Regions from separate parts of the Mesorhizobium ciceri biovar biserrulae genome, predicted to be linked through region 4. Evidence: riboswitches for the same ligand, from Rfam matches in the RefSeq annotation. Region 4 holds a riboswitch; each other region holds the start of a gene.
What was found. A riboswitch is a leader RNA that binds a small molecule or an ion and turns the genes downstream of it on or off. The one in region 4 is predicted to bind cobalamin.

Region 1 (2,195 bases), 610 kb from region 4:
CCTCGGGCGCCAAGGTCACCTATTTCGAAGGCTATCTGTGGGATCCGCCGCGCGCCAAGGAGGCGATCCGGCAGACGGCAAAGCTGGCGCACGCGGCGGGCCGCGAAGTGTCGATGACCCTGTCGGATTCGTTCTGCGTCGACCGCTACCGCGACGAATTCCTCGAGCTGATGCGTTCGGGCACGGTCGACATCGTCTTTGCCAACAGCCACGAGATCAAATCGCTCTACCAGACATCCTCGTTCGACGAGGCGCTGGCGCAGATCCGCAAGGATTGCCGCATCGCCGCCGTGACCCGCTCGGAAAAAGGTTCGGTGATCGTGCGCGGCGACGAGACCGTGGTGATCAAGGCGACCGCCATCAATGAACTGGTCGACACAACGGGTGCCGGCGATCTCTATGCTGCCGGCTTCTTGCATGGCTACACGCAAGGCCGCGATCTGCAGACCTGCGGCGACCTTGGCTCGCTGGCCGCCGGATTGGTGATCCAGCAGATCGGCCCGAGGCCCCGGCAGAATCTGCGCCGCGAGGCTGAGCAGGCGGGGCTGTTGTAGGGCAGCTTTTCGGCCACGTATTGCCCACCTTCCCGTTGTGCAGGCTGTCCAGACAAGCGCGTTTAAATCGAACGCGTACCAGTTCGAGAAGGATGCCGGTTTTTCTCCCAATTTCTAATTGTTGAGGCTGAGGAACGTTGTCGCACTTCGGTCCAGTACTACCGCCCCATCATGAATGCCAACACGCGCCGTTTTTGATGAAATCGTTTTGAGACGGGATCGTACAAAAGGCAGATCGCCCGAGGGGCCAGCCACAGTCTGCACACACCGGAGAGTCGCGCAGAAGGCTCAGCTCGACGGCGACATGGAATTTGGAAGCACGCCGCAGGCTAACAATTCACATAAAGACATAAACATTTCTTTATACGGCATTGACAAGAAAGTGGGCTACTGCGATTGTCCGCATGTCGTGGTTCTCCGCAAGGTGTTGCCGTAGCGGAGCTAAGTGGGAAGCCGGTGCAATGCCGGCGCTGCCCCGCAACTGTAAGCGGCGAGCCAAACCCATCAATGTCACTGGGGCGAACTGCCCCGGGAAGACGGGGCAGAGGCTGTGACCCGCGAGCCAGGAGACCTGCCTCGGTAAACAACGTCCACAGGCGGGGTGTCTGGTGGCCGCGGCAGCTCGGCGTCGATGCCGGCCTGCTAGCGCCTTCCTTGTCCCCGCCCCAACCATCGGGGTATGGAATGAATGTCTCCCGGCAAGTTCCCATAGCAACGCTTGGCGTGCCGCGTATCGGTCGCCGGCGAGAACTGAAATTCGCGCTCGAAAGCTACTGGTCCGGAAAATCGTCTGCTGCCAACCTTCTGGCGACGGCGAAGGCACTGCGTGCCGCCAGTTGGAGCGAGCAGCACGACCGCGGCGTGTCGAAAATCCCGTCGAACGATTTCTCACTTTATGACCATGTGCTCGACACCGCGGCAATGGTCGGCGCCGTGCCAGCTCGTTACGGCTGGACGGGCGGCGAGGTCCCGCTCGACATCTACTTCGCGATGGCGCGCGGCACGCAAGGCGATACCGCGGGTTGCGGACAGGCCAGTCACGGGCATGCAGTTCAGGGGCAGCGCGTAACCGCGATGGAAATGACCAAATGGTTCGACACGAACTACCACTACATCGTGCCGGAGCTGGGCGACGATCAGACATTCGCCCTCTCGTCAACCAAACCAGTCGATCACTTTCTGGAGGCAAAAGAGCTCGGCATCCATACACGCCCGGTCATCCTTGGACCGGTGACCTTCCTCAAGCTGGCGAAGTCTCCCGATCAGGGCTTTAATCCCATAGCGCTGCTACCGCGGCTGCTGCCCGTCTACGAGCAACTGCTGCAGAGGCTGGAGCTCTCGGGGGCCGACTGGGTGCAAATTGACGAGCCGGCGCTTGTGCTCGATCTCAACCCGAACGAAAGAGCTGCCTTCGAATTCACCTACGGGCAGCTGTCGAAAGCCGCGCCCAAGTTGAAAATTATGCTGGCTACCTATTTCGGGCCGCTGGGAGACAATCTCGAGACCGCGCTTTCGCTGCGCCTGGCGGGCCTGCATCTCGACCTCGTGCGCGCTCCCGAGCAATTGGAGACGATTGGTCGGCTCGCACCGAAGGATCTGGTGCTCTCACTTGGCCTGATTGATGGCCGCAATGTCTGGCGC
Region 2 (2,195 bases), 1.5 Mb from region 4:
TGCGCGTGCTGTCGACCGAAGTCGTGGCGGCAGGCTGATTGGCACCATTGGAGCCAAAGTTGTCGCTGCCGGCGAAGGCACTGCCGGTGATGGCCAGAACGGCGGCGGCAGCAATGAGGATCTTGTTCATCTTGAATACTCCTGAATGTCTGAATTTCGCCAGGGCGGCGGGCAAGCCCGCCGTCGACCGGGAAACTGGGAATCGGCTGTTAGTTGTTGCCGAAGAGGTTGCGGTCAGCACCCTGGGCAGGCGCCTGAGCAGCCGGTTCCGACTTCTTGGTCGAAGCGGTGTACGAGCTGTCGACAGCAGTGGCTGCCGCGGCGTTCGAACCGTAGTGGTCGCTACCAGCGAAGGCGCTGCCGGAAATGGCCAGAAGGGCTGCGGCAGTGAGAATGATCTTTTTCATTTTTGGTACTCCAGTATCGTCTTTTTTCCGTCCGTCTAGCGGCGTGTCTTGGAAATGAAATCGCGTCGTTCGGACAGCCCCGATGTGGGAGGGCAAGGTCGTCTTTTCCAATCACGAAGTTGTTCCGTGTGGACCATGAATCCACACCTTGAAATTGTGCCAACGGAATCTAGGGATGTATTTTTCTTCTTCATATCAGTGTGTTAGGTATAGACACTTGATGGATCACTGACTGTTTCAGAGGCCCAGCGTTCACACCGTCCTGCACGCACCGTCAACAGAAACGAACCGTTCGGTTCGATTTTAGGGCGAGCTAATAGTCACTTTTCGAAACCATTAACCTTTTTTTGACCCCCGCGAAGGGTCGGATTCGGGAAGATCGCAGCCGGCAAATGGCCGCCCGGGAGGTGGGATCTCGGCCCGCGACGATCTGCAGTAGCGTTTCGCATGCCGTGTCGCGCCGCATGGATACGATGTCGTTTTCATGCCGACGGCGCGCCCGCGATCGTGGTTAGATCATACCATCTCAGGTGCCGCTTCGTGACGACGAGGCGGAGAATTGGGAAGCCGGTCAGAATCCGGCGCTGCCCCCGCAACGGTGGTGGAGTTCAAGTCGCAACGGGAGACCACTGGGCAACCGCCTGGGAAGGTGTCGCGATGGTCCGCAAGGACAACTCCAGAGCCCGGAAACCAGCCCGAGATTTTTAGACTCGACTGATCGCGGTGGGCGGTCAAGAGGTGGATAGCGCATGTCCGGCACACAGCCGGCCTGTGTTTCAATCCTTCCTCCATCACCACCAGTTCAGTCCTTAGAAACGAGGACAGGACATGGATATCCGCAACGACATGCTGAGGCTCCTGAAGGGGCGCCGGCAAGGCTTTTCGCTGGAGCAGCCCTTCTACACCGATCCAGACTACTTCAAGCTCGACATGGAGCTGATCTGGTATCGCGACTGGCTGTTCATCGGCCATGATTGCGAACTGCCTAAGCCGGGCAGCTACATCACCGTGCAGGTCGGCGACTATCCGGTCGTCCTTGTCCGCGACCAGCACGGCAAGATCAACGCCTTCCACAATTCCTGCCGCCATCGCGGCAGCCGCGTGTGCAACACGGAGAAGGGTACCGCGGCAAAGCTCGTCTGCCCGTATCATCAGTGGACCTATGAGCTGGACGGCCGCCTGCTGTTTGCCCGCCAGATGGCCGACGGTTTCGACAAGAGTGATTTCGGCCTGAAGCCGGTCGCCTGCGAGAGCGTCGGCGGCTACATCTTCATCTGCCTGGCCAAGGAACCGGCAGATTTCGCGCCGATGCGGGCGATGATCGAACCCTATCTCTTGCCGCACCGGCTGCGTGAAGCAAAGATCGCCTTCGAGAGCACGATCGTCGAGAAGGGCAACTGGAAGCTGGTCTGGGAAAACAACCGCGAGTGCTACCACTGCGCCGCCAATCATCCCGAGTTGTGCAAGACCTTCCCCGAGGCTCCAACCATAACCGGCGTCCATGGCGCCGACAGCGACCCTGAAATGGTCGCACACTGGGCCAAATGCGAGGCATCAGGCTTGCCGAGCAAATTCCGCATCGATCCGGCAGGGCAGTACCGCGCCACCCGCGCGCCGCTGCTGCGCGATGCCGTCAGCTACACCATGACGGGAAAACGGGCGGTCCAGAAGAACTTGTCCGACAGCGTTTCAACCGACCGCATCGGCTCCTTGCTGCTCTATCACTATCCGACGACCTGGAACCATATCCTCGGCGACCACGCCGTTACGTTCCGCGTGCTGCCGATC
Region 3 (2,195 bases), 460 kb from region 4:
GGGCATCGAACTCCGGTCCATAGCGCTCGAATTCCGGTGCATCCGCGATTTCGTGACCGGAGGCGGGCAGCCAGCTGTTCCAGATCGTGTTGATCGTCCGGCGGATGGATGAGATGTGCTCGCGGTGCGAGAACACCGCATATTTCTGCGCCGGCACCCGCACCCGATAGAAGTCCTTCGGCAGATCCGCAAAGCCGGACACTTCGACGCCGACGACATAGTCGAAATTGCCCGCGTCGTCGCCGTTAAGGCAGACGCCGTAGAAAACGCCTGAGATCTCGCCGGGGATGTTGCCGATATAGGGTGCAAAACGCTGCCACTGCATCGGAATCCCGGCGCTGGTTTCACAGCTGTAGCGTTCGCCGAGGCCGGCGATCAGGAACGGCCGGCTGGTCTCGAAGCGCGGTGGTTCGAGATTGGTGAGGAAGGACTGGCCCATCAGGATCGGCTCCACGAGGTCGAGGTTGTTGGTCGAGCCTTGCGCGCGCACCAGTTCCGGCGTGGTGCCGAACTGATCGCGGAAGGCACGGGTGAACGCCTCATGCGAGTTGTAGCCGGCGTCGAGCGCGACGACGAGGATGTCGGGCGCTCCGCCGGCCAGCTTGCGCGCCGCCTCGGTCAGCCGGCGTGAGCGCATGTAACCCATCACCGAGCGGCCGGTTGCGGCGCCGAAGGCGCGCGTCACATGAAAACGCGACACGCCGCTGCTTTGCGCGACATCGTCAAGCGAGATCGCCTGCGGCAGATGGCTCTCGACGAACCACAGCGCTTTCTCGGTCGGGTTCATGGGGCTCCTTTTCGCATTGGCCGGATCATCTTGGCGTTTCCTGGCGCGGCCAGTTTGATCGAAATTGCGCATCCCGTGCAATCTGCGCCGATCCCATGGGCTTTCGCTTGACAGCGGGCCGCGTCATCTCCTAAGAATGTTATGTTATTACATAAAGTGAGCGTGCAATGCCTGTTTCCCTTAGCTGGCCCACCACTTCGTCCGAGAAATCCATTGCGAAGAGTTTGGTGGAAATCTACGCTGAAGTGGTGATGGTCCCCGAGCCGAAAGGCGAGGGGTGAAAAGGGAACACGGTGAGGCCTGTTCAGGTCGAGGCCGTGGCTGCCCCCGCAACTGTAAGCGGCGAGCAAAATCCGTGAATGCCACTGGCCGGCAAGGCTGGGAAGGCAGGATGGCGCAACGACCCGCGAGCCAGGAGACCTGCCATCACTGAGTTGACCGGACGGGGTGTGCCGGGAGGAAACGCGAGTCCCGGTCTTGTTGGCCGGTTCGCCAGCTTCCTTCCGTCGCCAGTTTTGGAAAGTGACGGAAAGTTGGACGGCTCCATCGATCATCGCATCACCATGCGCACGCTTTGCCGTCCCCGCAATCCGGCGGGCTGCAGCCGATGAGCGCAGCGCTTCTCGAAGCCCATGACCTCTGTGCCATGGCGAATGGGCGGAATCTGGTCCAGGCGGTCAGCTTCTCGGTGGCCGCTGGCGATCGCCTTGCCATCATCGGTCCCAACGGCGCCGGCAAGACGACGTTGCTGCGCATGCTGTCGGGCATGATGCGGCCAAGTTCCGGCGAGGTGAAGCTTGGCGGGCGACGGCTCGATGGGATTTCTGTCGCCGAGCGGGCACTGCATATCGCCGTGGTCGGCCAGACCGACCAGCCCGATCCGCGGCTGGCGGTGATCGATTATGTCGAGCTTGGCCGGGTCCCGCATGCCGGGCTGCGGCGCAGGCGCGAGGAACGCGATATCGTCGTCGACGCGCTGCGCCGGACCGGCCTGCTGCCGCTGCTTGGCCGCACCATCGGCTCGCTGTCGGGCGGCGAGCGCCAGCGCGCCCAACTGGCGCGCCATCGCCCAGCAGCCCAAAATCCTGTTCCTCGACGAACCGACCAACCATCTGGACCCGCGCGCCCGCGGCGAACTGCTCGACCTCGTGGCAGGCTTTGAGATGACGGTGATCGCGGTGCTGCACGATCTGGCGCTGGTAGCACCCTTCGCCACCAGGGTGGCGGTAATGAACCATGCCCGCCTGCAAGCGCTCGCCGCACCGCGCGAAGCGCTGGCCCAACAGCTGATCCGCGAGATTTTCGGCATCGATGTGCTGCGCCTGCGCCATCCGACCGAGGATCGAGAGTTGACGGTGTTCGAGGTTCCGAACCGTGCCGCGCCGCCGTCGTGATTGAAGCCGTTCCA
Region 4 (2,195 bases):
GCTGGCGGTCATCATGTGGGGCGTGTCGTTCGTCATCTTTCTGATGATGCTGGCGCCTGCCGGCGCCATTCTGTTCCTGATGCCCGGCCAGCTCGCCGGCTGGGCCTTCGTGCTCGCCATCGTCTTCGCCTGGGCGTTCAAGGCGGCCTTCATCGAGCCTTTCGCCATCGCTTGCCTGATGCAGGTCTATTTCAAGACCATCGCGGGCCAGGTGCCGGATCCGGCCTGGGACGCCCGGTTGGCCGAGGCGTCGTCGAAGTTCAGGGAGCTCAAGGACAAGGCGCTCGCCTCCTTCGGCGGTTCGCGCTGGGGTACGGCCGGCGCCACACCCTGATCGGCCGGGCAGGTGGTGTCTGGTGAGGCAGAAACGGTGTTGAGGCGCGCCACGGTGGACTTCAGCTGTGTCTCGCCTTGCCCGGAAAACGTCTCGCTCATGATCAGTTCCGGCAGCGGCAGCCGCCGTCCCCAACCATGCGTTTCAAGGTCCGGTTTGGAAGCGAACTCGGAAACACGGCCGACGCAGAGATAGGCGATTGGCGTTACGTGATCCGGAATGGCCAACAGCCGCTTCAGCGCCTCAGCCTCGATGATGCTCACCCAGCCGACGCCAACGCCCTCGGCACGCGCGGCCAGCCAGAAATTCTGCACCGCGCAGACGGTGCTGTAGAGATCCATCTCCGGATTGTGCCAGCGTCCCAGAGGCGAACCTTTCGAGCGCTGCCGGTCGCAAGTGATGCAGATGTTGAGCGCGCTCTCGCAGATGCCTTCCAGCTTGAGCTTGCGGTACAGCGCCTGTTTTTCCGCCTCGATCGCCGGCAGTTCCTGCTCGCGCGCGGCCAGGAACAGGTCGCGCACCCTTTCGCGTCGCTCGATGTCACGAATGACAATGAAATTCCATGGCTGCATGAAGCCGACCGATGGCGCATGATGGGCGGCAAGCAGCAGCCGCGCCAGCACGTCGTCATCGATCGCGGTGGGCAGGAAATGGCTGCGCACGTCGCGCCGCGTGAACATGGCGCGATAGACCGCATCGCGCGCATTCTGGTCGAATCCATCGTCAATGGCAGCGGTCATATGTTCCGGCATCGCTTGTCCCCTTGCGATTGCAGATTCAAAACGGTCAGAGCGTACTTTGTGCGTCCAAATGGACGCACGTCGCTGTGATGTCATCCGCCTGACCATGCGGATGACGATGCCTGCCAGGCCGGTCTTCTGGCTTGGGATCAACCCGCGTCCGGTGCCTTCCCGTCATCGACAGTGGCATTTACCGGCGCGGTCCCCCTCACAGCGTTGGGCACGCCACGGAATTCAACCGTGTTCCCGATTCTCCCGCTTGCGGCGGGCACCAGGCAGTACCAAGAACCTTACGCCGAAGCGCCGGCGAGGCCAATGCCCGCGGCGACGCGAATGGACGCAGGCGCGATTTTCCCCAGTCATCGGCCGCCCGTGCATGGCCTTTGTCGATCCGGGTCACTAGATTAGGACGATGACCACCCGTCTCTACACGCATCCGATCTTCCTCGAGCATCTCACGCCGCCCGGACATCCCGAGCGGCCCGACCGCCTGCGTGCCATCGAGCGCGTGCTCGATGAGGAAGCCTTTGCCGGGCTCGATCGTATCCAGGCGCCGGAAGGCGACGAGGCCACCATCCTCTACGCGCATCCTGCCGATTTCGTCGCCCGCGTGCGCGCCGCCATTCCCGACGAGGGGATTGCCCGCATCGATGCCGACACCACTGCCAGTCCTAAGAGCTGGCAAGCGGCGATCACCGCGATCGGCGCCGCCAACGCCGCCGTCGATGATGTCTTTTCGGGCCGCGCCGACAACGTCTTCGTCGCCGCCCGGCCGCCCGGCCATCATGCCGAAAAGACCACGGCCATGGGCTTCTGCCTGTTCAACACGGCGGCGATCGCGGCGCGTTATGCGCAGAAGAAACACGGTGTCGAGCGCGTTGCCATCGTCGACTGGGACGTGCATCACGGCAATGGCACGCAGGATATTTTCTGGGACGATCCCTCGGTGCTCTATTGCTCGACACACCAGATGCCGCTTTATCCCGGCACCGGAGCGAAGACCGAAACGGGCGCCGGCAACATCGTCAACGCACCGCTGGCGCCGCAGACCGGCAGCGAAGTGTTTCGCGATGCCTTCCTGTCGCGCGTCCTGCCCGCGCTCGACAATTTCGCGCCCGACC

Region 1: linked by a shared signal. The riboswitch ahead of metE (5-methyltetrahydropteroyltriglutamate--homocysteine S-methyltransferase) and the one ahead of bluB (5,6-dimethylbenzimidazole synthase) in region 4 are both predicted to bind cobalamin.
Region 2: linked by a shared signal. The riboswitch ahead of A4R29_RS01505 (aromatic ring-hydroxylating oxygenase subunit alpha) and the one ahead of bluB (5,6-dimethylbenzimidazole synthase) in region 4 are both predicted to bind cobalamin.
Region 3: linked by a shared signal. The riboswitch ahead of A4R29_RS10255 (ABC transporter ATP-binding protein) and the one ahead of bluB (5,6-dimethylbenzimidazole synthase) in region 4 are both predicted to bind cobalamin.

What each region holds. Positions count from the first base shown of each region.
Region 1 is NZ_CP015064.1:1,193,748-1,195,942, reverse strand. Features, by position in the region: gene A4R29_RS05255 (adenosine kinase) at 1-554, shown strand, start outside; cobalamin riboswitch at 948-1,147, shown strand; gene metE (5-methyltetrahydropteroyltriglutamate--homocysteine S-methyltransferase) at 1,263-2,195, shown strand, end outside.
Region 2 is NZ_CP015064.1:303,053-305,247, reverse strand. Features, by position in the region: gene A4R29_RS01515 (DUF680 domain-containing protein) at 1-130, opposite strand, end outside; gene A4R29_RS01510 (DUF680 domain-containing protein) at 210-407, opposite strand; cobalamin riboswitch at 919-1,120, shown strand; gene A4R29_RS01505 (aromatic ring-hydroxylating oxygenase subunit alpha) at 1,236-2,195, shown strand, end outside.
Region 3 is NZ_CP015064.1:2,266,007-2,268,201, forward strand. Features, by position in the region: gene A4R29_RS10250 (AraC family transcriptional regulator) at 1-787, opposite strand, end outside; cobalamin riboswitch at 1,023-1,229, shown strand; partial or broken gene A4R29_RS10255 (ABC transporter ATP-binding protein) at 1,395-2,181, shown strand.
Region 4 is NZ_CP015064.1:1,808,598-1,810,792, forward strand. Features, by position in the region: gene A4R29_RS08045 (hypothetical protein) at 1-334, shown strand, start outside; partial or broken gene bluB (5,6-dimethylbenzimidazole synthase) at 457-1,182, opposite strand; cobalamin riboswitch at 1,186-1,365, opposite strand; gene A4R29_RS08055 (histone deacetylase family protein) at 1,487-2,195, shown strand, end outside.